DNA from 2 places in the Rhodopseudomonas julia genome. Region 1 is predicted to be linked to the other one. Evidence: riboswitches for the same ligand, from Rfam matches in the RefSeq annotation. Region 1 holds a riboswitch; the other holds the start of a gene.
The links. A riboswitch is a leader RNA that binds a small molecule or an ion and turns the genes downstream of it on or off. The one in region 1 is predicted to bind thiamine pyrophosphate.
Positions count from the first base shown of each region.

Region 2: it holds a riboswitch for thiamine pyrophosphate, as region 1 does, so the genes downstream of both, thiM (hydroxyethylthiazole kinase) here and J2R99_RS09935 (ABC transporter permease) in region 1, are expected to answer to the same signal.

Region 1 covers NZ_JAUSUK010000002.1:165,383-180,829, reverse strand. Annotated here, with positions in the region: gene J2R99_RS10005 (ECF transporter S component) at 1-133, opposite strand, end outside; gene J2R99_RS10000 (hypothetical protein) at 672-1,193, shown strand; gene allS (HTH-type transcriptional activator AllS) at 1,289-2,287, opposite strand; gene J2R99_RS09990 (oxamate carbamoyltransferase subunit AllH family protein) at 2,388-3,353, opposite strand; gene J2R99_RS09985 (carbamate kinase) at 3,371-4,336, opposite strand; gene J2R99_RS09980 (YlbE family protein) at 4,495-5,754, opposite strand; gene fdrA (acyl-CoA synthetase FdrA) at 5,771-7,435, opposite strand; gene J2R99_RS09970 (MFS transporter) at 7,437-8,705, opposite strand; tRNA gene J2R99_RS09965 (tRNA-Glu) at 9,256-9,331, opposite strand; gene J2R99_RS09960 (hypothetical protein) at 9,752-10,162, opposite strand; gene J2R99_RS09955 (RluA family pseudouridine synthase) at 10,161-11,171, shown strand; gene rpoH (RNA polymerase sigma factor RpoH) at 11,335-12,249, shown strand; gene J2R99_RS09945 (DMT family transporter) at 12,306-13,253, opposite strand; gene J2R99_RS09940 (DMT family transporter) at 13,264-14,208, opposite strand; TPP riboswitch at 14,318-14,429, shown strand; gene J2R99_RS09935 (ABC transporter permease) at 14,462-15,220, shown strand; gene J2R99_RS09930 (ABC transporter substrate-binding protein) at 15,261-15,447, shown strand, end outside.
Region 2 covers NZ_JAUSUK010000002.1:832,109-847,555, forward strand. Annotated here, with positions in the region: gene J2R99_RS13135 (DNA topoisomerase IB) at 1-304, opposite strand, end outside; gene J2R99_RS13140 (DMT family transporter) at 431-1,384, opposite strand; gene J2R99_RS13145 (xanthine dehydrogenase family protein molybdopterin-binding subunit) at 1,503-3,824, shown strand; gene J2R99_RS13150 (DMT family transporter) at 3,888-4,814, shown strand; gene J2R99_RS13155 (Lrp/AsnC ligand binding domain-containing protein) at 4,827-5,063, opposite strand; TPP riboswitch at 5,163-5,273, shown strand; gene thiM (hydroxyethylthiazole kinase) at 5,329-6,150, shown strand; gene thiE (thiamine phosphate synthase) at 6,147-6,800, shown strand; gene thiD (bifunctional hydroxymethylpyrimidine kinase/phosphomethylpyrimidine kinase) at 6,797-7,603, shown strand; gene J2R99_RS13175 (TRAP transporter substrate-binding protein) at 7,600-8,685, shown strand; gene J2R99_RS13180 (hypothetical protein) at 8,687-8,836, opposite strand; gene J2R99_RS13185 (YeeE/YedE family protein) at 8,844-10,046, opposite strand; gene J2R99_RS13190 (sulfurtransferase) at 10,087-11,088, opposite strand; gene J2R99_RS13195 (OmpP1/FadL family transporter) at 11,586-12,851, shown strand; gene J2R99_RS13200 (SDR family oxidoreductase) at 12,995-13,771, opposite strand; gene J2R99_RS13205 (UDP-2,3-diacylglucosamine diphosphatase) at 13,922-14,722, shown strand; gene J2R99_RS13210 (glycosyltransferase family 4 protein) at 14,733-15,447, shown strand, end outside.

The DNA.
Region 1 (15,447 bases):
CGGCGACGAAATAGGAGGGAAAGGCGTCGAGGGCGATGGAGCTCGCACCGCCGAATTTCACGAAGCCGAGGAGAAACGACAAAAGCGAGAAGACGGCGACGATGATCAGGGAGCGGGGAAGAGAGGAACGCATGAAAGGCACCGGGAGCCTTGGAGGGAGGAAACGCACGGCAAGCGGCGAAAGCCGATTTCGGATGCGGGCGGAAGGGTTTGCCGAACATTTTCCGCACGTCAAGCCGCGCGACCTGCATAGCCGCCAACGCCGCATGGAAAGAACCGGTCTTTTGGACCCACCAGCGCTCACCCGCGCGCATGGCCGTGGTGGAAGCGGAACGGCGCTGCGACGGTCGGGACATCGTGGCGCCCAAGCCGTGATTGCCTCGGATTTCCACAAGGCTCGAATTTCCACAAGGATTGCCCGGCAAGACCCGGCGCGATGGCGTCTCTCCCTTGCCCCAAGGCCGGCGAGCCGCCTAACATCCTTTCAGGGAAAGCCCTCGCCCGAGGGCAACCGCTCGCGCCAGACGCCCGGCAACCCAAACCCGATGGCGCGATCTCTCGCGGCGGAGGCGGATCGATGACGTCCTGCACCGCGCCACGAGCCCGCCGAAATCGCTCACCCGAACGGCGACGCTCAAACTGCCATACCCAGCCCGACTGAGAGTGAATTCATGATGCAAAAGATCGCCTTGGGCCTGGCCGGCCTGTTCCTGGCTGGAACGATCTCTTCTGCAAATGCAGCCGCCTCTCCCGCACTGAGCGGCCGCCCCGCTCAGGCCGCCGCCTATTTCGAGCAGTATTGCCTCACGAACGGCGGAAACCTCGCGCAGGCGATCGCGGCCTTCGCGGGCTCCAAGACTTTCGGAAATCAATCCGGCACGAACGCCGGAAGGATCACATATGCAAGCTTCACTGGCCCTGACGGCATCAACGCCTCGGTCAAAATCGGCTTCTCGAGCATCGCCGATCATTGCAGCATCATCGTCATAGGAGCGGGAGACGCCATGGCCTTGAGCAAGGCGTTGGCAGACCATTTCGCCGGCGAGACCGGCCCAAGCATCTCCTCCGTCGAGCCCTTCGCCGATTACGGCGAAGGCGGATACGCCGTTCCCTACCAAGGCGGACAGATCATCGCCGCACCGATGACCACGGGCATCCAACCCGGCATCGTCCACATCAACTTCTTCCCGTGAGGATCAGCGCCGGCCGTCGCGCTCAAGACCTCCGGTGCAACTGTCCCCAGCTCCACTGTCGGCCCGAGTGAGGGCTCCGGAAGCGATATCACCGCTCAATCGAGAACCGTCGCAAGACGAAGGCTCTGGTCGCTCGCCTGCGGGATTTCGCCAGCGTCCTCAACGTCCACATTTCTCAGAAGTGGCATCACGACATCGGCCTTGCGCACGAAGAGCTCCTGCAGGTGCGAGCACACCCGGCCGGTCGTTCCTTGGCGCCACACCAGCGACAGGGGCGAGGACGACCGCGGATGCACCACGCGGCGCGCGACCAGGCGCCCGGCCCGCAGATGCTCCCGCACCATCACCTCAGGCAGAAAGCCGATGCCGGCTCCGGTCAGATGCCCGAGAAGCTTGGTCTGGAGATCGGGTACGAGCAGTTCTTTCTGACCCGACAATTTCCAAGCGACACGCTTCACCAGCCGGATCGCCGTATCCTGGACGTTGATCGCGGGAAAGCGCCGCAAGTCGTCATCGCTCAGCGGCTCTGGAACCTGCGTGAGCGGATGGTCCGGCGACACCACGAAAATCCAGTGGATCGTTCCGAGCGCATGCGTGGCGAAATCATCGTTGATCGTATGAAAGCCTGGCGCGCCGAGGGCCATATGCCCTCCATTGTGCAGCAACTCGTCCCACACCCCCATATAGACGGCGAGCCTGAATTCGAACTCCGTATAAGGGAAGGCGCGGCTCAAATTGTCGAGCAACGCCGCAGCCGCGCCGGCATCGTAGAGGAGATTGTTGATCACGAGCTTGAAATGCGGCTCGACATTGTTGCCAACCTGCCGCAATTCATCGGGCAGTTCTTCGAGCCACTCGAAAATCTGCGTGGCTTTCTCCAGGAGGACCACGCCGGCCGAAGTCAACGTCACCTGACGGGTCGTGCGCACGAAAAGCGGCGTGCCGACGCGATCTTCCAGCGCCTTGATCCGATAGCTGATCGCGGACGTCGTGCGATGCAGGTGCTGAGCCGCGGCCGAAAAGCTCTTCAGCCGGGCCACCGCCACGAATGTGCGAATGGCCTCAAGATCGAGATTGGGCAGACCAGAGTTCATGGTGGCAGCATCTCTTTGCGCAAAATGCGGCGGAAAGAACAATCTCAGAAGACTGTAGCGATCCGCGCCGCAAGCGGCAAAAAGATTAGCTCGGGAATGCTTAAAGCGCACCCGCATCGCGACCAAATGCCTCCGCAACTTTTTGGTCGCGGCAAACCAATGCCGGCAGCATCGCGCGTGCGGCAAACGTCATTCCGGCAAGGCAATCCCATCCGGAACTGTGGCCGATCTCCGCAATACGCGCGAGATGCGGGGCGAGATTGTCTCCACCGGCACAGATTTCGGTAAAGGCATCGATGAGGCTTGCCGCAGCCTCGCCTTTCGCGGCCCAGGCCAGATAGGCGGCGCTGATCGCGTTGGTTTCCGTTGCGGCGAGCGGCAGAACGGAGGCGGCGAGCCGGTCGGCGAGGTGCGAGGCGCCGAGGCGCTGGAGGCCGACCAGAAAACCCGCAAGAAGATCGTCGCCGGAGGGCGTCAGGCCGGGCCCGAGGCCGAGCATCCCCGTCACGGGAGGCACCGGCGCATCCCTGGCGATCTCCGCACGACCCGCCCACGCCATCAGGGCGTCGATGATCGGCAGCGCCTTTGCGATGACGGGATCTTCCGCGGCGACCGTGACTGCCGATACAGACCCGCTCAAAGGCGCAATCAATCTACCGAAACCTGTCGGGCGGGCGAAACCTGTGGGGCGGGCCTCATTCGCCGCGGCTGACAGCCGGGCAAGGCCGCGGGCAAGGCTGTCCGCGGGAATGAGCCAGGGCGGAGAAGCCCGCCATGGCCTGACACTCCGCGCATCGAAGCAGAGATCGCCGACGAAGAGCCTGCCCGCCTCGGCCTCAGCTCTCTGCCCGACGTCAAGCCAGGCCTGCCACGACACGATGCCGGCCATCGGGGCTAGTAGATGCAGAGGCCCCGGGCCGAAACCCGGTGGCCCGACGCAGACAAGGCCCGCGTCGAAAGCTGCGTAGAAGCTGCGACGGAACACGGCGATGATCCGCCCCTCGCCGCCCGCTGGGAGAACACGGGCGGCCCCGGCACCCGCCGTCGTGACCGGAAAGAGACGCATCACCGCCGGTTCCTTTCCTAGGCGGGATCGTCCGCAGTAACGGACGTTCCAGCCTCGCCCCGCAGCATGGCGAGAGCATCTTCGATGCGCCCGATGAGGACGCGCTTGCCGCCGTTTTCCAGGAATGTGATGGCCGCATCGATCTTCGGCCCCATGCTTCCTGGAGGAAACTGTCCGTCGGCCCGGTGACGGCGGATCTCAGACAGAGTGACCTGCTTAAGCGGCCGCTGTGTCGGCTTGCCGAAATCGACCGCCACCCGCGGCACCGGCGTCAGGATCATCAAATCGTCAATGCCTAGAAGGTTCGCCATGAGGACGGACGTCCTGTCCTTGTCGATCACCGCCTCCACGCCGTGGAGATCGCCTTCTGCGTCTCGCACAACTGGAATCCCGCCACCGCCGCCGGCGATTACGACGGCACCCGCCGCAGCCGCCGTGCCGATCATCGCCGTCTCCACGATGTGACGCGGCTCGGGCGACGGCACGACATGGCGCCAGCCGCGCCCGGAATCCTCGCGCATCTCCCAACCCATTTCCCGTGTCAGAGCCTGCGCTTCTTCCTCGTCATAGAAGTAACCGATGGGCTTCGTCGGATTGTCGAAGGCGGGATCATCGGCATCGACCACCACCTGCGTCAGCATATAGACGACTTCGCGCGCAATCCCGGCGCGCCTGAGCGCGTTCTCAAACGACTGCATGAGGACATAGCCGATGCCGCCCTGGCTGTGGCCGCCGCAGATGTCGAGCGACATCGGCGTGACGCGGTCGCGCGCGATCGCGTTGCGCATCAGGATTTTTCCCGCCACTGGCCCGTTGCCATGGGTGAGGACGAGCTCGGTGTTGAGCTCCATCAAGGGCAAGAGCGTTGTCGCCAGACGCGCGCCCACCTCGAACTGTTCCTCTGGGGTTCCGCGAATTCCTTCGGGATGGGTGGCGTTTCCGCCAATGGCAATCAGCAGGCGCGGAGGGATACCCTCGGTCATCTCGACCTCCTGGTTGTATGAAGATTTGCTTGGACTTGAAACAATCCGGGCCCGTTCCCGGCCGCGACAGCGGACGAGGGAAAACCCGATTGGAAAGACGGCTCGAAAAGAACGGGGCGGGCCCCTTAAAGCGCCCGCCCCGTCTCAGCCGATGCGGCCTAGGCGGTCTTGGAACGCGCTTCCACGAGAGCCTCGAACGCCTGTTCGAAGCATTCGAGCGGCGGGCGCACGACACCGGCGCCGACCTGGCCGATGCCCGGCTCGCGGTGCGCGATACCGGTGTTGATCACCGGCGTGATGCCGCTTTCCACCACACGCCGTACATCGAGACCCATGCAGGCGCCCTGGAAATCCCAGGTCGGGATCTGCAGCGTCGTGTTGGCTTCGACGTAGATCTCGCGCATCTCTTCAGAGGTCTCCAGCGCGTCGCTGAAGCCGCCCGATCCGACGAAGCGGGTGACACCGGGTGCCGCGACCATCGCCGCACCGCCGACACCGAACGTCTCGGTGATGGCGCTGTCGCCGATATCGGGATTGGCGTCATCCTGCGAATAGCCGGTGAAGAAGAGGCCAACCGGCGTGTTGACCGGCGCCGTGAACCATTGCTTGCCGAGGCCGGAGACGCGGATCCCGAAATCGCGGCCGTTGCGGGTCATCGCCGTAACGATGCTGCCCTCGCCAACGGCGTGCCCGGCATCCATGACGCATTTGCAATAGGCCATGGCCACATTCAGGAAGAACTGGTCGGTCCGCTCCAGGAAGCGCAGAACCTCTTCCTTGTCGGCGGCCGCCGCACTGCCGATTGCGATGTCGGCAGCAAGCGCCTTCAACAGAAGCGCCGAGGCGGCGATGTTGCGCTGGTGGAACTCGTCGCCCATCGTGATGGCCTGGGCCATAAGGGCTGTCAGCTCCAATCCCTCGGAATTGCGCTTCAAGGCCTCCGACAGGACCGGGGCCAGCACGTCGCGCATCCATGCAAGACGCGTCTGCACTTCGCCTTCGAAGGCACCGAAGCGCATCACCTTGCCGATGCCCTCGTTGAGGTTGCAATAGGCGACGTTCCCCTGATTGGCGTTGCGCACGACGAGAACCGGCATATTGGCCGAGGTGATGCCGCCCATCGGGCCGACGGCCGACTGATCATGGCACGGCACGAAGCGGACGCTCTTTTGTGCGAAGGCCTCGGCCTCTTCGGTCGTCTTGGCCCAGCCCTCAAAGAGGCAGGCGCCGAGGACGGCCCCCTTCATCGGACCGGTCATCGCCGCCCATTCGATGGGCGGGCCGGCATGCATCAGGACATGCCCCTCGGCGAGCGCCGGGATGCATTCATGCGCCGGGCGGACATCGACGAGATAGGGCCGCGCGCTGCGCATTTCGTCGAGAACGGCCGCATTGGCTTCGTTGATCGTTGCGTACATTTTGAAAACTCCAGAGTCAGATCAGGGACGCGGCCATGCGGCGCAGCTTCTCGGTCTTGTCGGAGACCGGTTCCCATTTGAGGTGGACGACATCGACGTCGTTGCTGGCGAGATCGTCGGCAAAGCCGCGAAGCCCGATATTGATGACGGCAGGCGGTTCGCTCAGAAGCGGCGAGAGGGTCGCCGTTTCGACCTTGGCCGGCGTGATCAGCCGAAGCGCCAGGAGGACGGCCATGCGCACGCTGTCTGCGATGAGGATGCCGGCATCCTCGAGCGTCTTCGCCTGCGCGGCGTAATCCTGTGGATCCTCGCTCACGCCGGTAAGATTGGCGATGACGGTGATCGGCGCCTTGTCGCCGCGCGCCGCCCGCATCTCTTCCACCGCCCGGGCAAGTTCGCCGGCAGGATCGGCATGGCTGCCGAAGCCGAGCACCACGTCGACCAGCAGGATGCCGGCATCGGCGTCCCCGGCGAGCGCGTGGATCATCTCGTTGCGCCCGAAGGGATCGATCATCGGATGCGGTCGACCTCTGGTGTAGAGATCATCGCCCAGATCGATGATGCGATGCTCCGCCGTGCGCAGCATGAAGCCTTCGTCATGGGCGGCATCCGCCGACAGATCGAGAGCCTCGGCGAGAAGTTGCGCCGCCTCTCCAGCCAAGGTGCCACCGGTGTAGAGGCCACGGATCCCCTTCGCCGTGAGGGCCGGCACACTCGCCGCCTGCTCCTCGACCTTGGCGAGATCGACGGCCAAGGCTGCCGCCTCGTCGAGCGTGCGGGTCAGGTGCAGGTCGCCAAAATCCCGACGGTCGGGATGATCGCCCAGAAAGAGGGCGACGGCCGGCTTGCCAAGGCGCTTCAGCTTGTCGAGAAGCGCGGCCCGCACGGCCGCCGCGGGGGGTTTGGAAACAAAGACGACGACCTTCGAGGCCTCATCGGCCGCCACGAAATCAAGCGCGGTCTCCGCGGACAGCCCGCCGATCGTCTCTGAGAGGTCGCGACCCCCGAGGCCCAGGGCATGGCTGATACCCATGCCACCGCGGGCGATCTGGCAGGTCACCTCCTGGAGGCCGGTGCCGGAGGCGCCGACCACCGCGATCGGCCCCTGCGGAATGCGGTTGGCGAAGGCGAGAGGCGCCTTGCCGACGATCGCCGTGCCGCAATCCGGCCCCATGACCAGGAGCCCGCGCTCACGCGCCGTCTCCTTCAGGTCACGCTCTTCCTCGACGCTGACATTGTCGGAGAAGATCATCACGTTGAGGCCGGCATCGAGCGCCTCCTTCGCCAGGCCGTGGGCGTACTGGCCGGCCACGGAGATCAGCGCGAGATCGGCTTTCGGAAGCTGGTCGCAAGCGCGCCGGAAGCTGCGTGCCACCGGATAGCGGGCCTTCGACCCACCCTTGGCCATGGCGGCAAGCCGTTCTTCCACCTGGGCGGCGATGCGGTCGGCAACGCCCGCATCCTCTCCTTCCGCATCGATGACGATGCACAGATCGTTCGGCGTGGCCTCCGCCAGATCGTCATGCCACATGCCGGTTTCGCGGAAGACGTCCTTGTTGGCGGAGGTTCCCATCATCACCGAGACCCGGTTCACATCCGCAAGGGACGAAAGATCCCTGGAGAGAACCATCAAGGTCACGGAATCCTGGAAGTTTCCCTTGATCAGTCGAGCACTGAGCATCTCAACTTTCCTTTTCGACCGCAGAGTTGCGGACGTCTTTCATGAACATCATGCCGAGCATGCCCACGATCAGGATGACGGCTGAGAGATAGAAGTTGGCGGCAAGGCTGCCGGTGGCGTCGGCGATCATGCCGGCGATCGTCGGAGCGAGGATCGAGGAGGACATGCCGACGAAGTTGAAGATGCCGAAGGCCGTTCCGTAGGATTCCTTCGAGGCATTGTCGGCGACGTTCGCGATCAGCACCGGATCGAGCGCCAGCTTGCCGAAGAAGCCGTAGACGCAGATCGCCGCGATCATCTGGTTCACATCGTCGAGGAAGGCGATCGAGACGAGGCTGATGGCCGCGATCGGGACGAGAACGAGAACCAGCGGACGACGCTTGCCGAGCCGGTCGGAGATGTGGGCGAAAAGCAGGCCCCCGGGGATCGACACCCAGGCCACGAGCGAGGCGATGTTGCCGATGTTTTCGGCTGGAATGCCACGCTCTGTCTGCAGGTAGTACGGCAGCCAGGTCAGGATCATGAAGAACCCGAACAGCGAACAGAACACCATCAGATAGGTAAGCAGGAGGTTGCGGTTCTTGATCAGCGACTTGAAGGACGAACCTTGCGACTTGCCCTCGGCGCTGGCGGCGCGGGGACGCTCCTTGACCAGAATCCAGATCAACACGCCCGTGATCAGGGTCAGGACGGCGAGCACATAAAACGGCATGCGCCAGCCGAGATCGAGCGTGTAAGCCACCCAGCTCGACATCATCAGTCCGAGCGCAATGCCGAAGGCCATGCCGGAATTGATGATGGCGCTGCCGAGGGAGCGGAATTTCTGCGGGATCTGCTCGGAAGAGATACCGTATTGCGGGCCGTAATAGGTCCCCTCGCCCACCCCGGTGATGATCCGTGCGGCGATGAGCTGCGGGAACGTCTTGACCATACCGCTGACGGCGGTGAAGACGCCGAAGAGCAGAAAGCCTGGTACGAGAACCTTCTTGCGACCGATCCGGTCGCCGAGGATGCCGGCCGGGATTTGCAGGGCGGCATAAGCCAGAAAGAACAGGGAACTGATCAGGCCCAATTCGGTCCCATTTAGGCCGAATTCGTTCTGTATGTCCTGCATCACTGGGCTGAGGACGGTTCGGTCGGCGTACATGAACACCCAACCGAGCCAGAAGAGGAAAATGGTGATCCACCAGCCGGGGATTCCACCTTTTCCGGAGGCCGCTGTCGACGCTGAAGCCGAGTTGCGGTCATCAATCGGGACTTGCTCGTTCATCCGAGGTCTCACCCTTCAAGGAGTTCGTTTCACTCCTGAGACCCTAGTGATTTTTCGAAGCCGGATTTTACGAAACTTTCCAACAGAGCGTGCCGCGGACAGAGGCGAAAGGCCTGACAAACCCTGGAAAGCTGGGCCGCCAGACTTGTGAAGGCCGCGTCTGCGACGACGCTCGAACGGCACTCTTTCAAACAGTCGTCGCTCGATTGTTGAAGGGAGCAAGGCCGTCCGCGCCTCCCCACGTGCCGCACCGCCGCACACAGCCAGCTCACGCCGGGCGGATCCCGGGGCAAAGCACCGGGCGCGCAGTCCCGGAGACCGTTCCGGAAACCATGATGCGCTCTCCGGTGAAGCCGCCACCTCTGCGGCCTCGCACCCAGCTCAGCTCATGAAGCACAAGCCAGATTCGAAGGCGCATGAACGTCGTAAGGGAAAGGGTGGCCTGAGGTCCGAAAATCCGAACTGACGGCGCAAAACTCTGATTGGCAAAGCTCTGATTGTCGAGGCGAAAGCCGACAACAACCACCCGCATCAAAGCTGATTGCGGCGCTGGTACTCCCTAGGGGAATCGAACCCCTGTTTCCGCCGTGAGAGGGCGGCGTCCTAGACCGCTAGACGAAGGGAGCAGCGGCGTCAGCCTGGCAGACGAAAGCGCCCGCACGAAGCATCGGAGGCGCTATGTGGCATGACCCGCGCGGCGATGCAAGAGGCGAGAAGACGAGAAATCAAAATCCCGCATGCGAGCCGGACAGCGTCCGATCCACCCGGCCCGTTGTGCGGACGAGGCGCCACATAGAATGCCGCAAATCACGGCAAAAGGCTCGCTCCCCCGCCAACGCTGCAAGGTGCGACACACTCAACGCGCCCCAAGGTGCGAAACACTCAAAGCAGCGCCAGGAGCAAAACAACAACGGCACGGCAAGGCGCAGGAGCCGCGGCGCGCCATTGGGGCTTGGCGCGTGTGGTTTCTGCCACCTGCAGTTCTTGCCGCCTATTCCGGCAAACGTAGCCCCTGCCCCCAGCCAACCGCTCTCGCAGACTCTCGATCAGTCGCCCGGGAGCAATTTGACACGGTGCAGGATTTCGCCGCTCGCCGCATCGAGGACGAGAAGCTCTTCGCCCCGACCCTCCTGGCCGTCGCCCCGCGTCGCTTCGCTGATCCGCAGAAGGATGTTGTCGCCGTCAAGCGCGGCAGACGTGACGGTGGATCCCACCGGCAGCCGCACCTCGGCAATGCTCGGCCCGGTTCCTGGCGGGGAGCCAAAGAGACCGAGCTTGTAGACTATTGCGCCGAACACGGCGACAAAGCCCAAAACCATGGTCCCGAACGAAACGATCAACAGGCGGACGAGCCGCCGGCGCACTCTTTCTGCGGCCGGATCGAGAGGCTTTTCGTCGTCGTCGCCAACCGGCGGCAGTTTTCCGGGGCGCTCTTTGGCGGATGCGTGAGGCGTCATGAAGGATCACGAAAGCGTGTTGGATTACACTGTGGAGCCGGACGAAACCGGCCTGCGCCTCGATGCCTTTCTGGCTGCCCGCGCCGATCGTCTGTCGCGCAGCCGCCTCAAGGCTTTGATCAAGGACGGCCATGTCCGCGTCGGCGCGCGGAAATTAGACGAGCCGAACTACCGGGTCAAACCCGGAGAGACCATCGAAGTGGGCCTACCGGAGCCGGAAGAAGCCACCCCGCGGCCGGAAGAGATCCCGCTTGCGATCGTCTACGAGGATGATGATCTCGTCGTCGTCGACAAGCCGGCGGGCATGGTCGTTCATCCCGCGCCCGGCGCTCACAACGGGACACTCGTCAACGCCCTCCTCCACCATTGCGGCGACACGCTTTCCGGCATCGGTGGTATTCGCCGTCCGGGCATCGTCCATCGCCTCGACAAGGACACGAGCGGCCTGTTGGTGATCGCCAAGAACGATGTCGCGCATCGCGATCTCTCGGCACAATTTGCCGATCACGGCCGCGAGGGCCCGCTGAAGCGGGAATATTGGGCTCTCGTCTGGGGTGTGCCGCAATTGCGCGCCGGGTCGGTCGACGCTCCTCTCGACCGCGATACGAAAAACCGTGAAAAACGCGCCGTCCGCCGCGGCGGCCGCCATGCCGTCACGCATTACCGGGTGGAAGAAATATTCCAGGACGGGCTCGTAAGCCTCGTCACCTGCCGCCTCGAGACCGGACGCACCCATCAAATCCGCGTGCATATGGCGCATATCGGCCATCCGCTTCTGGGCGACGGACTTTACGGCTCGGGCTTTCAGTCGAAGGTGGTGAAGCTTCCCGCGGATGCGGCCGAGGCCCTTGGCAGCCTCGCCCGCCAGGCGTTGCATGCCCGCACGCTCGGCTTTCGTCATCCCGAAACTGGCGAGACCGTGCTCTTCCATTCGGCACTGCCGAGCGACTTCGAGACACTTCTGAGCGCCTTAAGAAAGCCTTCTGAAGCCTTACAAGGCCGTAATTAGGCAGCATTGCGAGAGGCGTGATAGGCTTGACGCAAGCCAGGACGTGACAAAAGTTAGACAGGCGGGGTCGAAAGCTCTGCTCCAAGACAATCCACGAGTGCACAGGATGCGGCCGCTCCGCGGCGCCTCCCGGTGTCGACTCTTCTGATGACAGGCAATCCCGATGGCCACAGGCAACATCCCCGTCGTATCCACCGCCGAAGGCGGTTTGTCTCGTTATCTCGACGAGATCCGCAAATTCCCCATGCTCGAGCCGCAAGAGGAATACATCCTCGCCAAGCGCTATCAGGAGCATGACGACCGCGATGCAGCGCATCGTCTGGTGACGAGCCATCTGCGTCTCGTCGCCAAGATCGCCATGGGCTACCGCGGCTATGGCCTGCCGATCGGCGAGGTCATTTCGGAAGGCAATGTCGGCCTGATGCAGGCCGTCAAGCGCTTCGAGCCGGACAAGGGCTTTCGTCTCGCCACCTATGCGATGTGGTGGATCCGCGCCGCGATCCAGGAATATATCCTGCGCTCCTGGTCGCTCGTGAAGATGGGCACGACCGCCAATCAGAAGCGGTTGTTCTTCAACCTGCGCAAGGCGAAGAGCCAGATTTCGGCGCTCGAGGAAGGCGACCTGAAGCCCGAACAGGTGGCACATATCGCCAAGCGGCTCAATGTCAGCGAGGAGGAGGTCATCTCCATGAACCGGCGGTTGTCCGGCGATGCCTCACTCAACGCCCCGATCCGCGCCAATGAAGGCGAAGGCGGCGAATGGCAGGACTGGTTGTCCGACGATGAGACGGAAAGCCAGGAGACGAACCTCATTGCCCAGGACGAGCTCGATCAGCGCCGCGCCATGCTGAAGGACGCGATCGAGGTGCTCGACGAGCGTGAACGGCGGATCTTCGAGGCGCGTCGTCTCTCCGACGAGCCGCTGACACTCGAAGAACTTTCGGGCGAGTTCGGCGTCTCGCGCGAGCGTGTGCGCCAGCTCGAGGTCAGAGCCTTCGAAAAGGTGCAGAAGGCGATGATCCGCGCCTCCAAGGAACGCGACCGCGGCGCCCAGCAACGCCTCCTCGCCGACGCTTGAGGCGCAGCTCCCCTCCGACGCGAAACAAAAATGTTTCGCTCAAAAGATGAGACGCTCTAACCGCGCCGCAGCCGCCGCAGGGCCCGCCCGTCCAGGACGACGAGCCCTGCGCCGATCATGGCCATGCCGGCGAACTGCCCCGCCGACAGGCTTTCCCCAAGAAGTGCGACGCCGAGCGTCACCGCGCTCACCGGCACGAGAAGCGTGACGAGCATCGCGTTCGTCCCGCCGGCACGCGCCAGAATCCGGAAAAACAGCACATAGGCGAAGGCCGTCGACAGGAGTGCCAGGCCGAGGATCGAAAGGATCGCGGCCATGTCCGGCATCGCCATGGCGAAGGGGCGGTCGACCAGGAACGCCACCGGCACCATGAGAAGGGTCGATGCGGACAGCTGCAGGGCAGCCGAAACGACAGGATCGGTCGCCCGAAATCCCTTTCCGACGACCGCTGAAAACCCGTAAGACGTCGCCGCGGCAAGCATCGCCAGAACGGCCAGAAAGTCGGCCGACAGGCCGCGCAGGGCCGGCAGGCCGATCATCACCGCGACACCCAGGAAGCCCAGAACGACGCCAGCGACCTTGTTCGTCGTCATCTTCTCGTCCGCCGTCAGAAGATGCGCGATGAGAACGGTGAAGATCGGCGTCGTCGCATTGAGGATGGAGGCGGCACCCGCACCGATTTCGACCGTCGCGAAGGTGATCAGCGAAAACGGCACGGCGTTGTTGAGAAACCCCATCAAAAGCGCGCGCAGATAAATCCCACCCCGGCTCGGCAGACGCCGGCCCGAAGCGATGATGACGACCCAGAGCGCGGCAGCGGCGATACCGACGCGCAGGAGCACGAGCGTGAAGACCGGAATTTCCGCTCCAGCGACGCGCATGAACAGGAACGACCCGCCCCAGAGGATCGACAAAAGGACGAGAAGCGTCAGGCTGCCAAGGTCGAGAGAGGTCTCAGCGGACGCGGCAGGAGAAGATCCTGCAGGGAGGGTTTCGGCTTTCATCTGACGAGCTCTAGGGGAGGCTTCTCTCCGGCTCCACCCGTTTCTTGAGGCGCTGCCTGCGGCTCGCCAGGAAGACGCCGCCGAGAATGCACACGCCGCCGAAGGCGTGGGCGTAGGTAAAACTCTCCCCGAGGGCGAAGACGGCGAGAATGGCGCCGAAGAGCGGCACCAGATGGAAAAAGGGGCCCGCACGGTTCGGACCGATGAGATCGACACCCCTGTTGAAGCAGATATAGGCGAGCACCGAGGGGAAGACGGCGACGTAGAAGAGTGCCGCAAGGCTCGCCGCATTGATGTCGACATGGCCGCCGCGCATGAGATCGAGCGCACTTGCCGGCAGGAGCATGATGGCCCCCCACCCCACCGTAATCGCCAGAAAGCTCAGCCAGTGAAGCGGCGGCCGCCGCTTCAAGAGGGCGGAATAGGTGGCATAGATGACGACGTCGATCAGCATGATCACGTCGCCCGGATTGAGCCGCAGATGCGCCAGCACCTGCAATTGGCCGCGCGAAACGATGACCACCACGCCGATGAGGGAAACGACGATCCCGGCAAGCTGGCCGAAGGTGAGCCGCTCGCGGAAAAGCATGAAAACGACGAAGGCGATGGCAAGCGGCGTCGTCGCCTGAAGAAGCACGACGTTGAGCGCCGTCGTATATTCAAGAGCCCAGTAGAGCAGCGTGTTGAAGAGCGTGATGCCACACAAAGCCATCAGCGTCAGAACGCCGAGATGACGGCGGATCACCGGCCAATCCGCGCGCAGGGTCTTCATCGCGAACGGCAGGATCAACAGCGCCGCGCCGCCCCAGCGCAGCTGCGCCAAGAGAATTGGTGAGAAATCATCAATCACCGCCCTCGCGACCACGGCATTGCCGGCCCAGAAGAGCGAGGTCAGCGTCAAGAGCAGGTAAGGTTGATCGAAGAGCCAACGAAAAGGGGCAAAGAGGACACGCATTTCCCCGCCTCTATCCCTCCGCGGCAAACTTGTCACCCATTGGGGCCCCACAGACGACCATGGGACGACGGTTAGACGGCTTGCAAGCATCGGCCGGAGAGTTATGGTGGACCTTTCCGAGGGGTGTGCGGACAAACCGCGCTGAGATGGCCGTGATGGCGGCCGAACCCTTTGAACCTGATCCGGATCATGCCGGCGAAGGGACGGGCCTCAGTCTCTCCAGCACGCATGATCTCTGCCATGAAAGGGGCGCGTGCTGGGCATTCTCGCAATCCGTGTTGCAATCGCGATCGCGCTTCTGGCCGTCTGGGAAGGCCTCGTACGCGCAACCGGCGTGCCGCGCTTTATCCTGCCAGCGCCGAGCGACCTCGTGGCGGCCTTCTCCGCCCTCCCCTTTTACTATCTCGGCAACGCCGCCGTCACCGCGACGGAAATCGTCATCGGGCTCATCGTCGGGGCGCTGGTCGGCGCGCTGACGGCAATCCTGGTCGTCGCGTCACCGGCGCTTGAAAGGCTCGCCATGCCGCTTCTGGCGGCGAGCCAGGCGCTTCCTGTCTTCGCCATCGCGCCGCTTCTCGTCATCTGGTTTGGCTTCGGCATGGCGTCCAAAGTCGTGATGGCCGGGCTCATCATCTATTTTCCGGTTGCCACCTCTTTTGCCGACGGTTTGAAGCGCACAGATCCGGGCCTTCTCGCCCTCGCAAGGCTCAACCGCGCCTCGCGTCGCGACACCTTCCGCTACATCCGCATTCCCGCAGCCCTGCCTGCCCTTGCCTCCGGGCTCAGGGTCGCCGCGGCGATCGCCCCGATCGGCGCCGTTGTCGGAGAATGGGTCGGCGCGTCCGCCGGCCTCGGCTTCGTCATGCTGCAGGCCAATGCCCGCATGCAGACCGACCGCGTCTTCGTCGGCCTCTTCCTTCTCGCCGCGATGGCGATCCTGCTGCGTGCGCTCATCGATCTCATCCTGCGCCGCCTCCTCGGCTGGGTGCCGGGAGAAGCCCGCGCAGCCTGAGACGATCCCCAAAACCCGAGACGATCCCAAAAGAGAGGAAATGAGCATGTTCGACCGCCTGCGCCTGACGCTTCTGGCGCTCATCTTGACCGCCTCCCCCGCCGCGGCTGCAGACCACCTGACGGTGCTGCTCGATTGGTTCGTGAACCCCGATCACGCACCGCTCGTCGTCGCACAAGAAAAAGGCTATTTCGCCGAGGAGGACCTCGATGTGGAAATGATCCCGC
Region 2 (15,447 bases), 670 kb from region 1:
CGGCTTTGATGGCGTTGCGGACCTCCGTCCAATCCTCGTGATAGCGGTATTGCAGGCGACCCTCCTGGTCGCGCCCGACGGCTTGCAGATGCGCGTGCGGGTCCTCCGCGATGCAGACCGAGGTCCAGGCGGGCGGGATGACCAGATCGATGAGGCGCTGGCGCAGCCGAGGGTCGCGGATGGTCTTGCCGTTACGCTTATAGGTGAAGCCACGCCCGCTGCGGCGGCGCTCTATCGTGAGATTGTCCGCGCAGATGTAGTTGAGCCCGCACAATTCGGCTCGTTCCTGAAGCGTGTCGACCATCGTGCCTCCGAAGGACTGGCACGAAACGGGTGGGAGAGAGCGCAAGTTCCGCCGCTGGGCGGGGAGCTTTCTAAGCCGGCAATCCTATGTTTCTCAGAGACTTGCCACTCAGACCGTCGTTGTCGCTCAGTTCGTGTAGCCGCGGCCGGCCGGCGAACGTGCGAGCCTCTGACCGCGTCTTGCTTCGCGATGGATGGTGTAAAGGGCGGCCGCGATGACGATGCCGGCGCCGATGAAGGTGCGCATGGCCGGGACCTCGCTGAAGATCAGGATGCCGAGGATCGTTGCCCAAAGCAGGCGCGCGTAATCGAGCGCCGCCAGCACGGTCGCTTCGCCGGCTCGAAATGCCTGTATGTTACAGCTTTGCGCGGTGACTGAGACTAGACCGATGGCAACGAGCAGGCCGAATTCCGTCCAGCTCGGCCACACCCATTGCCAGATTGCGAGCGGTGTCAGCAAAACACCCACGAAAACCGTCTGGTAGGCGAGGATGGTGATCGCGAGATCCGAGCGCGACAAGAGCCGAATGATCACCATGACGAGGGCAGCCGACGCGGCGCCCGCCACGGCGAGAAGACCGTAGCCGTCGATACCTGCGCCGGTCGGGTTGAGCATCACCATGACGCCGATAAAGCCGACGATGATCGCACCCCAGCGGCGGGGTCCGACCGCCTCTTTGAGGATGACGATGGCAAAGAGCGGGATGAAAAAGCTCTTGGCGAAAGCGATCGCCGTTGCATCTGCGAGCGGCAGATGAACAACCGCTGTGAAGCCGCAGAACATGGCGATGACGGCGAACAGGATGCGTCCCGCGTGAAGGAGAGGGCGCCGGGTCGTCAACGAAGCCGGAAAGCCCCGGATGATGAGCGGCAGAGCGGCGAGAAACATCACCGACTGACGCACGACCAGGATTTCAGCGACCGGCAGCCTCGTGCCGATGAGCTTGATCAGCGTCATCATGATGGTGAAGAGAACGGTGGCGACGATGATCCAGGCGGCACCGCGGAGATTTCCAGGCAGAGCCTGAAAGCGCTTCGTCAGTCCGGCAGATGTTTCGCCGAACCGGCCCGTTCCATCCATGGCTGTCTATTGACGCTTCGTCACATTCTCCGTCAAGCTGTGTGCGGTTTTTGCTTCATCGGCGCAGCTTCCCCGCTCGCGCCTGTCTCACCTGCTTTCATGACGGATAATTGCGCTAATGACCGATATGGCACCGCCAAAGTTTGGCATGGGCGCGCGGGTGCGCCGTGTCGAGGATGAGGCTCTCATTCGTGGTGAGGGCCGCTATACGACCGACGTGAAGCCGGCCGGCACGCTTGCCGCCTTCGTCCTGCGTTCGCCGCTCGCGCATGCTCGCTTCGAGGCGCCGCGTATTGGTGAGGCGCAAAAGGCGGATGGCGTGAAGCTCGTGTGGACAGCGGCGGATGTCGCCGACATGGCCGCCATGCCCTGTCTCGGATCCGGGCCGGTCAAGGGCGAAATGCGCAAGGCCGAGGTGCCGGTTCTTTGCGATGGCGTGGTCCGGCATGTCGGTGATGCTGTCGCTTTCGTTGTTGCCGATACAATCGAGAATGCGCGCGCGGCGGCGGAACTGATCGAAATCGACTACGAGCCTCTGCCTGTCGCGATCGGCACCGATCGGCTGCTTGAGGCGGATACGCCCCTCGTCTGGCCCGAGCACCGGACGAATCTTGCCTTCGAGTATGAGGTGGGAGATGCGGCGGCGACGGAGGCGGCTTTCGCCAAGGCCGACAAGGTCGCGCGGCTCAGCCTCGTCAACAACCGCCTCGTCTGCAACTATATCGAGCCTCGTGCGATCGTTGCCGAATACGACCTGGAGCAGGAACGCTGGACGCTGACGGTCGGCTCGCAGGGCGTGCATGGCATGCGCAAGGCGATCTCCAAAGCGATGCAGGTGGACCCGTCGCGCTTTCGTGTCGTCACGCCGGAGGTCGGCGGCGGCTTCGGCCCCAAAATGTTCGCCTACCGGGAATATCCGCTCGCTGCCAAAGCGGCCTCAGTGCTCGGACAACCGGTGCGCTGGGTCTGCGACCGCAACGAGCATTTTCAGTCGGATGTGCAAGGCCGCGACAACCTCGCGGAGGCGGCCATGGCGCTTGATCGAGACGGCCGCATCCTCGCCATGAAGGTCGATCTCACAGCCAATATGGGCGCCTATCTCTCGCAGTTCGGGCCATACATTCCGTGGGTCGGGATTTCGATGACGACCGGCCTTTACGATATCGACATCGCCCATGTGAGCGTCAAAGGCGTTTATTCGAACACTGTGCCGGTCGATGCTTATCGTGGTGCTGGGCGCCCCGAAGCGGCGTTTCTCTTGGAGCGGCTGATCGACGAGGCTGCCCGGGTGGCCGGTCTCGCTCCCGAGGAAATCCGGCGGCGCAACTTCATTCGGCCGGAGCAATTGCCCTACGAGACTGTCACCGGGCGGTTGTATGATACAGGCGAATTTGCCGGGCATCTGGAACGGGCGCTGGAGATGTCGGACCGTCTCGGATTCGAGGCGCGAGCTGCAGAGAGCAAGGCGCGCGGGCGGCTCAGGGGCATCGGGATGGCGAGCTATGTCGAGGCCTGCGCCTTCGCCGGCTCCGAACCGGCGAAGGTCGTTCTCGAAGACGACGGCCATGTGGCGCTCTTCATCGGCACGCAGGCGAGCGGGCAGGGACACCGCACGGCCTATGCCCAGTTCGTGGCCGAGCGGCTCGGCCTCGATCTCGATCAGATCCGGGTGCATCAGGGCGATACCGATGCGCTGGAGACCGGCGGCGGCACGGGCGGCTCACGTTCCATCCCGCTCGGCGGTCCGTCCGTGCGGATCGCATCGGACAATCTTGCGGAAAAGCTCAAGGATCTGGCGGCCGATGCGCTGGAAGCGGCTGCGGGCGATATCGAGCTTGCCGCCGGAGAGGCGCGGATCGTCGGGACCGACCGGACGATTTCCTTCGCCGATCTCGCGGCGCAAGCGGGCGACCGGGAGAAGGTGGCCGCCGTCGGGGAATTCAAGCAGGCGGAAGCCACTTACCCCAACGGCACGCATGTCTGCGAATTGGAGATCGATCCGGAGACGGGCAGCGCACGCATCGAACGCTACACCATCGTTGATGATTTTGGGGTCACCGTGAATCCCATGCTGCTCGAGGGCCAGGTGCATGGCGGTGTGGTGCAGAGCATCGGCCAGGTGCTTCTGGAGAACACGGTCTATGACGAAGACGGGCAGCTTCTGACGGCAAGCTTCAGCGACTATGCCATGCCGCGCGCCTGGGACACTGTCTCCTTCCATTTCGAGACGCGCAACGTGCCTTCCACGCACAATGCTTTGGGCATCAAAGGTGCCGGCGAGGCGGGAACGATCGGGGCGACGCCCGCGGTCATGAATGCCGTTGTCGATGCGCTTTATCGAGAGTACGGGATCCGCCATCTCGACCTGCCGGCGACACCGCTGCGGGTGTGGAATGCCATTCAAGCCGCGAAGGCGGCGCTCCCCGGACAACGAGGCTAGGGTGACCAAAGACGAAGCGGACTGCCGGCGTAGAGCGCGGCAGAGCCGAGGCGGTGGCCCATCGTGACCACAGCGACCCGTGCCATCATTCTCAAGGTCAGCTCGACCATTGCTTTCGCGCTCATGCTTTCATGCATCAAGCTCGTCGGCGAGCGCGTGCCGACCGGGGAGATCGTGTTCTTTCGCTCCGCCTTTGCGCTCGTTCCGCTTCTCGGCATGCTCGCCTGGCAGAACAAGCTCAAAGAGGCGGTGCGCACCAAGGATCCCTGGAGCCATGCCCGTCGCGGCCTCATCGGGGTGACGACGATGATGCTGTGGTTTGCCGGCGTCCAGCGTTTGCCGCTGCCCGAATCCATGGCGATCAGCTATGGCGCGCCTTTGATGATCGTCGTCTTAGGCGCAGTGATCCTTCACGAAACGGTGCGCATTTATCGTTCGACCGCCGTGGCGGTCGGTTTCGTCGGCATCATGATCGTGCTGTGGCCACGCTTCGACCTTCTGTCGAGCGGTGAACTCGGCGGACGCGAGTTCGTCGGTTCGCTCTGCGCGCTCGGCTCCATGGTGCTGACGGCGGTGGTCGCGATCCTCATCCGGAAGATGACGGCGACGGAATCGACCTCCGCCATCGTCTTCTATTTTTCGGTGACGTGCACGGTGGTGGCGCTTCTGACCATCCCGTTCGGATGGGTCATGCCCGATAGGGAAGAGATGATCCTTCTGACCCTCTGCGGGCTCTTCGGCGGCCTGGGGCAGATCACCCTGACGGCCGCCTATCGTCATGCCGAGACGTCGACGATTGCGCCTTTCGAGTACGCCTCGATGATTTGGGGCACGATCGCCGGCTATCTGCTCTTCAATGAGATCCCGGGAATGAACGTCGCCGTGGGCGGCGCGGTCGTCATCGCTGCCGGCATCTTCATCATCTACCGCGAGCACCAATTGGGGCTGGAGCGGCGAAAGATGCGCAAGTTGTCGACGCCGCAGGGTTGAGGCGGATGAGCCTCAGAATGCCTTGAAGGTGGGAATCGTTTTTGTGTCCTGGATGCCCTCGATGACGTGCACTTTCTCCTGAACGAAGCGGCCGATGTCATCGTCTGGGTTCAGGTAGAATTTCGCCAGAAGGTCGTAATCGCCTGCTGTGGAATAGATTTCGGATGCGATCTCGGCATCGGCCAAGGCGGTGGCGACCTGGTAGGCCTGGCCGAGCTGGCATTTGATAAGTACGAAAAACGGGGTCATGGGCTGTCTCCTTGGCGCGGAGAAAACCGCAACTGTCCGGTCCCGGCAAGTGCCAAGCCGCCGATGCTTGCAAAGCGCCTCACAGACCACTAGATCGGGAGGCGTCTCAGGGGGTGCCGCTGCAATCTGCGGGCGGCTGAGAGGCGATCCGGCCAACCCCTCGAACCTGATCCGGTTAACACCGGCGGAGGGATGGGATGATGCCGAGAAATCCTCGTCGTTCATTTGCTTCCGCTTCGGGCCGGGTCCGAAGTGGGAGAATTCAATGGCTATGACGATCGACGAGGTTTTTGTGGCGCTGACGGATCTCCGGGCGCGCCAGCCTCTCGTCCAAAACATCACCAATTTCGTTTCGATGAGCGTCTCCGCCAACGCGCTCCTCGCACTCGGGGCATCGCCGGCTATGGTGCATGCCGAGGAAGAGGTCGGCGATTTCGCCAAGCTCGCGGATGCGCTCGTCGTCAATATCGGAACGTTGTCGCCTGCCTGGCTGCGCGCCATGAAAAAGGCGGCCGAGGCGATGGGGGAGCAGCAGAAGCCCTGGGTGCTCGACCCGGTGGCGACGGGCGCGACGCCTTATCGAAGCGAGGCCGCGAGCACGCTTTTGTCGCTGCGGCCGACGATCGTGCGCGGCAATGCGAGCGAGATCATGAGCCTTGCAGGCGAGGCCGGCGCACTCGGCAAGGGTGTCGATTCTCTGGCCGGGTCCGACCAGGCGGTCGAGGCGGCGAAGGCGCTGGCGCGGACATCGGGAAGTGTCGTCGCCGTCACCGGCACGACCGATTACGCGACGGATGGGGAAGAGGTGGTTTCGGTCACCGGCGGGCATGCGCTCATGCCGCGCTCAACCGCCCTCGGCTGTGCACTGTCTGCCTGCGTCGCCGCTTTCTCGGCCGTGCGGCCGCCACTTGCAGCGGCCACCGCTGGGCTCGCCGTTTATGCTGCCGCGGGGCGGATCGCCGGGGAGCGATGCGACAACGGGCCCGGGCATCTGCCGGCAGAGCTTTGCGACGCGCTTTTCCGCATGGACAAGGATCTTCTTGCTGCCCATTGCGCTATCGGAGCCGGAAGCGGGGAGGCCGAATGATGCGCCATCCCTTCGATCTCTCGCTTTACCTCGTCACCGATCCGAAGCTCTGCGGTTCGCGCGATTTCTTCGAGACGGTCGCTGCGGCCGTTGAAGGCGGCGTGACGCTGGTGCAGCTGCGCGATCCCGATGCCGGCACGCGCGAGCTCGTTGCCATTGCGCGCCGGCTCAAGGCCTTGCTGCAGCCCACGGGCGTGCCGCTCATCGTCAATGACCGCATCGATGTGGCCCTCGCGGCCGAGGCTGACGGTGTGCATCTCGGCCAGAGTGATATGGATGGCGCCGATGCAAGGCGGCTGATCGGCGAGGAACGGATCCTGGGCATTTCCGTCGGCAATGCGTCGGAACACGAGGCGTCCCGAGACGCTCTCGCCGGCGCCGATTATATCGGGGTCGGGCCGGTCTACACGACGGCCACCAAGCCCAATGCCGGGGCTGCCATCGGGCTGAAGGGTCTCGCCGCGGTCACGCGAGCCGTCGGGCTTCGCTCCGTCGCCATCGGGGGGATCGGCACTGCCAATGCCGCGGAATGCATCGCTGCCGGGGCCGAGGGCGTTGCCGTCGTATCTGCCATCATGGGCGCCGACGACCCACAAGCCGCCGCCCGGACGCTTCTGGAACACATTCGTACAGCGAAGGACACACAATGACTGCCATCGCACTTTCGATCGCAGGAACGGACCCGACGAGCGGCGCCGGCATCCAGGCCGACCTCAAGACTTTTTCCGCGCTCGGCGTCTACGGCGCGACGGTGATCACGGCGCTGGTCGCCCAGAACACGTGTGGTGTGAGAGCCATTCATGACGTGCCCGCGGATTTCGTGGCGGCCGAGATCGATGCGGTCTTCTCCGATCTTGCGGTCGGGGCGACCAAGATCGGCATGCTTTCGAAGCCTGAGGTCATCGAGACGGTGGCCGAGGGTCTGACGCGTTGGGAGCCCGGCCCCGTCGTGCTCGACCCGGTAATGGTTGCCGCTTCCGGCGATCCGCTCATCGCCGATGAGGCGGTCACGAGCCTGCGCGAGAGACTTTTCCCGCTTGCCGCCGTGATCACGCCCAATCTGATGGAAGCGGCGCGCCTTCTCGACGAGGAACTCGCGCAAGATGCCGACGCCATGCTGCGACAGGCGAAGGCGCTTGCAGATTTCGGCGCCGGGGCTGTCCTTCTCAAAGGCGGGCATGGCAATGGCGACGAAGCCGCGGATCTGTTGTGGGTCGACGACGCGGCCCATTGGTTCAGCGCGCCGCGCATCGAAACCAAGAATACGCACGGCACGGGCTGCACGTTGTCATCGGCCATCGCGGCCGGACTTGCCAATGGGCTCGGCCTGCCGGAGGCGGTCGATGCCGCCAAGGCCTATGTCCACAACGCCATTATCAATGCGGACCTCCTGGAGGTCGGGAAAGGACATGGACCGGTTCACCATTTCTACCGGCAATGGAGGAACGGATGAGCTCTGGCAACGCCCTGAGCCGGCGCAGCCTTCTTGCCGGAGGGGTGGTGGCTGCAGGTGCCGGCGCACTCGCCCGGCCGGCGATCGCGCAAAGTCGTATCGAATGGTCGATGGTCACGTCGTGGCCGAAGAACCTGCCGGGTCCCGGCGTTTCGGCGGAACGGATCGCGCGCGATATCGAGATCGCGTCCGGCGGGCGCATGGTCGTGCAGGTGCATGCCGCCGGCGAGATCGTCCCGGCACTTGCTGTCTTCGATGCGGTGTCTGAAGGCACTGCGGAAATGGCGCACACCGCTTCTTTGTTCTGGGCCGGCAAAGCGAACGTCGCTCCCGTCTTTACAGCGGCACCTTTCGGCCTCACGCCGTTGGAGCATATCACCTGGATCGACCATGGCGGCGGCCAGGCGCTGTGGGACAAGCTCTATCGTCCTTTCGGGGTGAAGCCGTTCATGGCAGGAAACACCGGCTTTCAGATGGGCGGCTGGTATCGGCGCGAGATCAACTCGCTCGACGATTTCAAAGGCCTCAAGATCCGCATGCCGGGCCTCGGTGGCGAGGTCGCGCGCCGGCTTGGGGCGACGCCCGTGTCGCTGCCGGCATCGGAGATCCTGCCGGCACTGCAATCGGGTACGATCGACGCGACGGAGTTTCTTGGGCCCTGGTCGGATCTTGCCATGGGATTCTGGCAGGTTGCCAAGAATTATTACTGGCCCGGCTTTCACGAGCCGAATGGTACCGGTGAGGGCCTCGTCTCGATCTCCGCCTGGCAGACATTGCCGGACGATCTCAAGGCCGTCGTGCGCCATGTCCTCGCGGTGGAGAATATCCGCGGCCTGGGCGAGGCCGAGTGGGAGAATGCTCGAGCTCTCGAGCAGCTCAAGCAAGACAAGGGTGTCGTGCTCAGACGTTTCCCGGACGATTTTCTGAGCGCCGCGCGGCAAGCGTCCGACGAGGTCTTCGATGACCTTGCCGAGGACGGTGGCGTGTCGGGTGAGATCGTCGACAGTTACCGCTCCGCACGGGCACGGATGCAACCCTGGTCGGAAGTGAGCGAGGCGGCGCTTCTCGCCGCCCGCCGCTGATTTATCGCGTCGAAGGGCAGGGAGCGCCGCAAGGGGCGCAGGCCACGACGTCGCTGGTGCCGCTCTGACTAAGAGGGGGCGACAGGAGATGGTCGGCAAGAACGAGCAGCAGCCCGAGCGTGACGAAGCCGAAAAGAAGATAACGCGCCATCACCGCCTCAATTCGCCAGACCGAAAGCCGGCCGCAGCCGAATGCCGATCAGGGTGCCGAGGAAAGCCGAGGCGAACCAGATCCAGCCATGCAGCGAGCCCGAGGCGATGCCGCCGAGGAAGGCTCCGATGTTGCAGCCGAAGCCGAGGCGGGCGCCGTAGCCCATCAAGAGCCCACCGATGACGGCGGCAAGCGCGGATTTCGCACTCGGGAGAGGCGCCTTGGCGAAAGACCCTGCAAGAGCCGCAGCCGCCATTGCGCCGAGCACGAGACCGATATTCATCACCGACGTGACATCGGCGAGAAGCGAAGTGTGCAGCGCCTGATCGCCTTTCGGCCACTGCCAGAACTCATAAGCCGACATGTCGATGCCGATCGCCTGCGCCGCCTTCGCGCCCCACAGAGCGAAACCATAAGTGATCGTCCAGGGATGGCCGGCGATGAGGAGCGTCAGAAGGTTGAGTACGACGAGTGCGCCACCGGCCCACAGAAGCGGCCAGGGTCCGCGCCAGAAATGCCCGGGCTTCCTGGCGGGGGCCATGAAGTTCGCCCGCTTTTCCATGGCGAAGGTGAGGGCGCCGACAAGCGCCAGACCTACGAAGATCGCGACGATCGCGCCCGGTACGGTCAAAAACTCGGCGAGATTGACCGGATCGAAGCCCGGCTGGTCGAGCCACCAGGGGAGCTGAATAGAGCCGACGACCGAGCCGATGATGAACGCGACGAGCGTGATCAGCATCCGCCCCGAGCCGCCGCCGAGGGTGAAAAGCGTGCCCGACCCGCAGCCATTGGCGAGCTGCATGCCGAGACCGAAGAGGAATGAGCCGACGATGAGCGAGGTGCCGACCGGTGCGATCGCGCCCTGGACGGTCAAACCAGGCACCATCCCGTTGATCAAGGGGATGAATAAGAGCGCCGTGAAGGCAATCACCCAGAGCTGGGCTCGGAGCCCGCGCCCATCGCTCTTGGTCACGCAATTGCGCCATCCGGCGGTGAAGCCGAAGGCGCCATGAAGGAGCGCCGCGCCAAGGCCTGCGCCGATCAAGAACAGCGAGGCCATCTTCGGTGAGACCTCGTAGCCGATGATCAGCGTGCCGAGGAGGAGGGCGGCGGCCGCGAAGGCGAGGGCGGAGCGGTCGATCGCGGCGACGATTTCGGCAGCGGACGCGGGCGCTCCGCTCGCTCGCGCCGTTTCAGCTGAGACGGACATTCAATCTCTCAGGTTGTGACGTAGACGGGAGATGGTGGGGTCAGCCGTTGCCGTTCCACCAGGCCTTGATGTCGTCGAGGCGGCTGCGCTCGCTCTCGACCGGATTGTCGGGATTTTCCGTCCAACCCACCATGGAATCATCGTAGAGCGTCACGTTCTTGTGGCCGAGAACTTCCGACAGAACGAACCAGTTCATCGATGCCCAGTGGCCGGTGTTGCAATAGCTCACCACCTCGGCCTTCGACTGCGCCGCGGCCTCCGGCAGCAGCGATGCGGCGACCGTCTGCGGAACGAGCTTGCCAGTTGCTGGATCGAAGAAGACCGACTGGTCGAGATTGATGGCGCCCGGGAGGTGGCCGAAGCGCTTCGCCGCCGGGTGCTTTTCCTTGCCCTTGAACTGTTCGGGCGGACGTCCATCGAGGAGAACGGTCGAGCCGTCATCGAGATGCGAACGGACGTCATCGCTCGAGACAAGCAGTTCCGGCCGCAGATTGGCCTTGAAGTCGGCCGCGACGACATCGGGCTGGTCCGTCTCAAGCGTGGTGCTCGGGTCGGCATTCCAGGCGCGGTATCCGCCATTCAGAATGGCCAGATGATCGAGCCCGGCGAGCTTGAGCGTCCAATAGATGCGCGTGGCACCGCCGAATTCGCTAGAGCTCGAGGCAGATGGAACGATGACGACGGTTTCGTCGCCGGAGATACCGAGACTGCCGATATGTTTTTCGAGAGCTGAAAGCTCCGGAAGCTGCCCGGGAACGCCGTCCCGCGTCGCACGCCAGCCACCGGGATAGGGTGCGTTGACGGCGCCCGGAATGTGGCCTTCCGCGTAAGGATCCGATCCGTCCGCCTGGCCCCTCGTATCGAGAATGACGAGATCTGGCTGGTCCAGATTGGCTTTGAGCCAGTCGACCTCCACAAGTGGCCCAGGAACTTCGGCCGCGTGGGAGTGGCCGACGAAGCTGAAGCACGCTGCGGCCGTGAGAACGATAGCGGCCGCCAGTTCCACAGGAACCAGCCGGCCGAAAAAGCGATGATGGGTCAATGTGACCTCCGAAAATTGACGAGGCGCCCAACCAGGGGGGAGGAGTGGCGCCAACCAGCGTCATCGGTGATGACGGAAACTGAGAACGGTTCTCAATGTAGGGCGGAGATAGTGCCCTCCCAAAGCATGCCGATGCGCCTTGCGGCGACAGAGCGCATCTCTGTCCTGCCGAGCGGACAATCGGGAGAAAGTTATTCGCTCACTCGCGGTGAGGCATTCCGCGCGCCGCTTTGCCGGCGCACTTCTGGCTTGTCTGACCCGAGTTGTATGTGTGTGGCGCTTCTGGGTGAAGCGTAGAGATGTGCGAGCTCAACGCGCCGAACTCGAAGAAATATTGCTTCACTAGACTTACGCGACGGCAATTGTGGCGGTTTTGTCACAATCGCTTACCGAAGACGCTGAGCACGTCGGGTGTCAGCGTTCCGCGATTGCTTGTCCTAAAGACGCATGGCTTAGTGCCGCCACATATGAGCCATACGAATCGGGGGAGGGAGCGAATGCACAATCTGAAGAGGCATCTTGGCCATAGCGTGGCCGTCGCCGCACTCGTCGCGGTGACGACGACCAGCATGGCGCATGCGGGCGCATTCGCGCTGCGTGAGCAGAGTGCTTATGGCCAGGGTATGGCCTTTGCAGGCATGGCCGCCGGCGGCAGCCTGTCTTCGATGTTCTGGAACCCGGCGACCTTGAGCGCCGTAATGGGCTTCCAGAGCGAGAGCGTGATTTCCTATATCGCGCCGCGGTCGGAGGTCGATGTTCTCTCGCCATTCCCGCAGAACGAAGGGGATATTGCCGAGAACGCGGCGGTGCCCGCTTCTTATTATGGCTACCGGGTGAACGACAACGTCATCCTCGGCCTCGGCATCAATGCGCCCTTCGGGCTTGCGACGAAATACGATTACAACTCGCTCATTCGCAGCAGCGGTATCGCGGGCACGACCGAAGTCTTTACGATGGCAGCCAACCCGGTCGTTGCCTACCAGTTCAATGATTACCTCACCGTCGCCGTCGGCGCCGTCGTGGAATACGCCAATGTCCGCCTGACCGGGCAGGCTCTTCCTGTCTTCGGCGTCTCGGCTCTCGACGATGCTGACGATATTGGTTTTGGTGTCACCGCCGGTATCCAGATCAAACCGATGGATGGTACGGAGATTGGTATCGGTTACCGCTCCCGCATCGATCACGATATCGAGGGCCCACTCGTCACCCAGATCGGCACGTTCAATGTCGAAGCGGACGGCTTCGATCTGCCGGACAAAGTGAGCGTGGGTCTGCGTCAGCGTATCATGGACGGTTTCCGGCTGACGGCCGGCATCGAATGGGCGAACTGGAGCCGTTTCGAGACCGTCACGTTGAGCGGCGCGCCGGCGGAGATCCCGCTCGGTTTCGAGTACGAAGACAGCTGGTATTTCGCCCTCGGTGGCGAATATGACGTCAATCCGGACCTGACGGTGCGAGCCGGCGTGGCACGTGAATTGTCGCCGAACGACAATGCCAACCGCTCCTTCCGCCTGCCGGACAACGATCGCTGGTGGTTCTCCGCTGGTGCGAGCTACCAGGCGACCGAGCGGTTCTCCTTCGACGTCGGCTATTCCTACATCATGGCCGATGACACGGACCTCGTTTCGGCGGCCGCCGGGGGCCCGCTCTCCAACGGACCTTTCAGCGGCACTTCGGATGGCTCCGTGCACATCCTGTCGGCGGCTTTGAAGATGAAGTTCGGCGGCCCGCGCGCAGAAGAGCCGATCGTCGCCAAATACTGAGACTTCGTCGGAGTCCTGGGATTCGGAAGGGGCCGGGTGACCGGCCCCTTTTTCGTTGCTGCGGCAGATCAAAGCGCAGCTTTTGCCGGTATGCCTCCATCCGCCCGAAATGCCTCGCAGCGTTCGACTGTGCGTTTCGGGGCTCAAAAGGCGGTCGGGAGGAGACCTCCGTCGACCCGGAAATTCTGCCCGGTGATGTAGCCGGCATTTGCCGAACAGAGGAACGCCGCGAGCTGGCCGAATTCTTCCGGCGTTCCAAAGCGCCCTGCGGGAATTGCGGCAGCCTCGCGCTTTGCTGCTTCGTCTTCGCTGATCCCAGCCTTTTTCGCCTGCCAGGAAAGTCCCGCGCGAAGCCGGTCCGTGTCCATCTTGCCAGGCAGGATGTTGTTGACGGTGACGTTGTGGGAGGCAAATTCGCGGCAGACACCGGCGAGGAAGGCCGTCAAACCAGCACGGGCGCCGGAGGAAAGGTCGAGCCCCGGGATCGGCATCAGCACCGACAGGGAGGTGATGTTGACGATCCGCCCGAAGCCGCGTTCGACCATGCCGTCGGCGACGGCCTGAATGAGTTCGATCGGGGTCACCATGTTCTGGGTGACGCCCTTGAGCATGTCGTCGCGGGTCAACTCGCGGAAGCCGCGCCGGGGCGGGCCGCCATTGTTGTTGATCAAGATATCCACCGCTTTTGCCGCAGCAAGGACACGTTCCTGTCCCTCGCGGCTGCTGATATCGGCGGCGACCGTGGTGACGTCCGCGCCCAAACGGCGGAGATCGCTTGCCGCTTCCTCCAGGCTTGCCTCGTTGCGCGCGTTGATCACGAGCCGGCAGCCGGCTTTGGCGAGTGCTTCCGCACAGCCTTTGCCCAGCCCGCGGCTTGAGGCGCATACGACGGCTGTGCGTCCTTCGATGCCGAGATCCATGACGTTCTCCTGTCTTTGTTGTCGTTTCCTAGGGGAGGCGGCTCTTCATTCCAGCGCGGGACGCCCTGCCGCAGCTTTGCGTCGACCAATGTCACACAACTGATACCTGAATCGGGTTTTTCATGCCTGAAAGACATGGGAAGCACGGCGATGGCTCCGCCAAATCATTTCCGGACATTGTTTCTGTCCGACATTCATCTCGGCACGCGAGGATGCCAGGCCGAGCTCTTGTTGGAGTTTCTGAAGGTGCATGACGCCGAGACGATCTATCTCGTGGGAGATATCGTCGATGGCTGGCGCCTGCGCCGAGGCTGGTACTGGCCCCAGCACCACAACGACGTGGTGCAGAAGCTTCTGCGCAAGGGCCGGAAGGGCGCCAAACTCGTCTATATCCCGGGCAACCACGACGAATTCTTGCGCGGCTATCTCGGCAGCCATTTCGGTGGCATCGAAGTGTGCGACAGCGTCATCCACGAGACGGCCGACGGGCGCCGCTTCCTGATCATTCACGGTGACCAGTTCGACGTTGTCGTACGCCACGCCAGATGGCTCGCCTTCCTGGGTGACTGGGCCTATGTCACGGCTCTCGGCGTCAACACCTATGTCAATCAGATGCGGCGCGCGCTCGGCTTTTCCTACTGGTCGCTGTCGGCGTGGGCGAAGCTGAAGGTCAAGAACGCCGTGAACTTCATCGGTGCGTTCGAAGAAGCACTCTCGGCCGAAGCGCAACGCCAGGGCGCCGACGGGGTCGTGTGCGGGCATATCCATCACGCGGCCATTCGAGACGACAGCAATGGCGTCAAATACGTGAATTGCGGTGACTGGGTCGAAAGCTGCACGGCGGTTGCGGAACATCATGACGGTCGGATGGAGATCATCCGCTGGTCGGAAATGATGCGGGCCGCCACGTTGAACGAGCCGCATCACGCTCCCACACCGGTTGCTGCCTGAGCATGACCCGATGAGGCTTGTCATCGTAACCGACGCCTGGTTCCCCCAGGTCAACGGGGTTGTGCGCTCGCTCAAGCGGGTCGTCGACATTCTGAGTGAGGGCGGGGACGAGGTCACCGTGATCGCGCCCGAACGCTTTTCCACGCTGCCGATGCCCACCTATCCGGACATCCGCCTTTCCGTGACGACGAAGACGCGCGTCGGCCGGATGATCGAGGCGGCGCGCCCCGATTGCATTCACATCGCCACCGAGGGGCCTCTCGGTTTCCTTGCGCGACGCCATTGTCTGAAGACAGGACAGCGCTTCACGACGAGCTATCACACCAAGTTTCCCGAATATGTGCGTGCGCGAGCGCCCGTTCCGCTCGGGGCGCTCTATGGGATGATGCGCTGGTTCCACAATGCCGCCGCCGGCTGCATGGTCGCGACCCCCTCTCTCGAGGCCGAGCTGACTGCACGTGGCTTTCACAATCTCATGCGCTGGTCGCGCGGGGTCGATTCGCATCTTTTCCATCCGCGTCCAGGGGCCGACCTCGGATTGCCGCGCCCGGTGTTTTTGAATGTCGGACGTGTTGCGGTGGAAAAGAACCTTGCGGCATTCACCTCGCTCGATCTGCCGGGTTCCAAGGTTGTGGTCGGCGACGGACCGGCTCTCGCCGATCTGAAGGCGCGCCATCCGGACGTGCATTTCCTTGGAGCCCTGGAAGGCGAGGACCTCGCCCGTG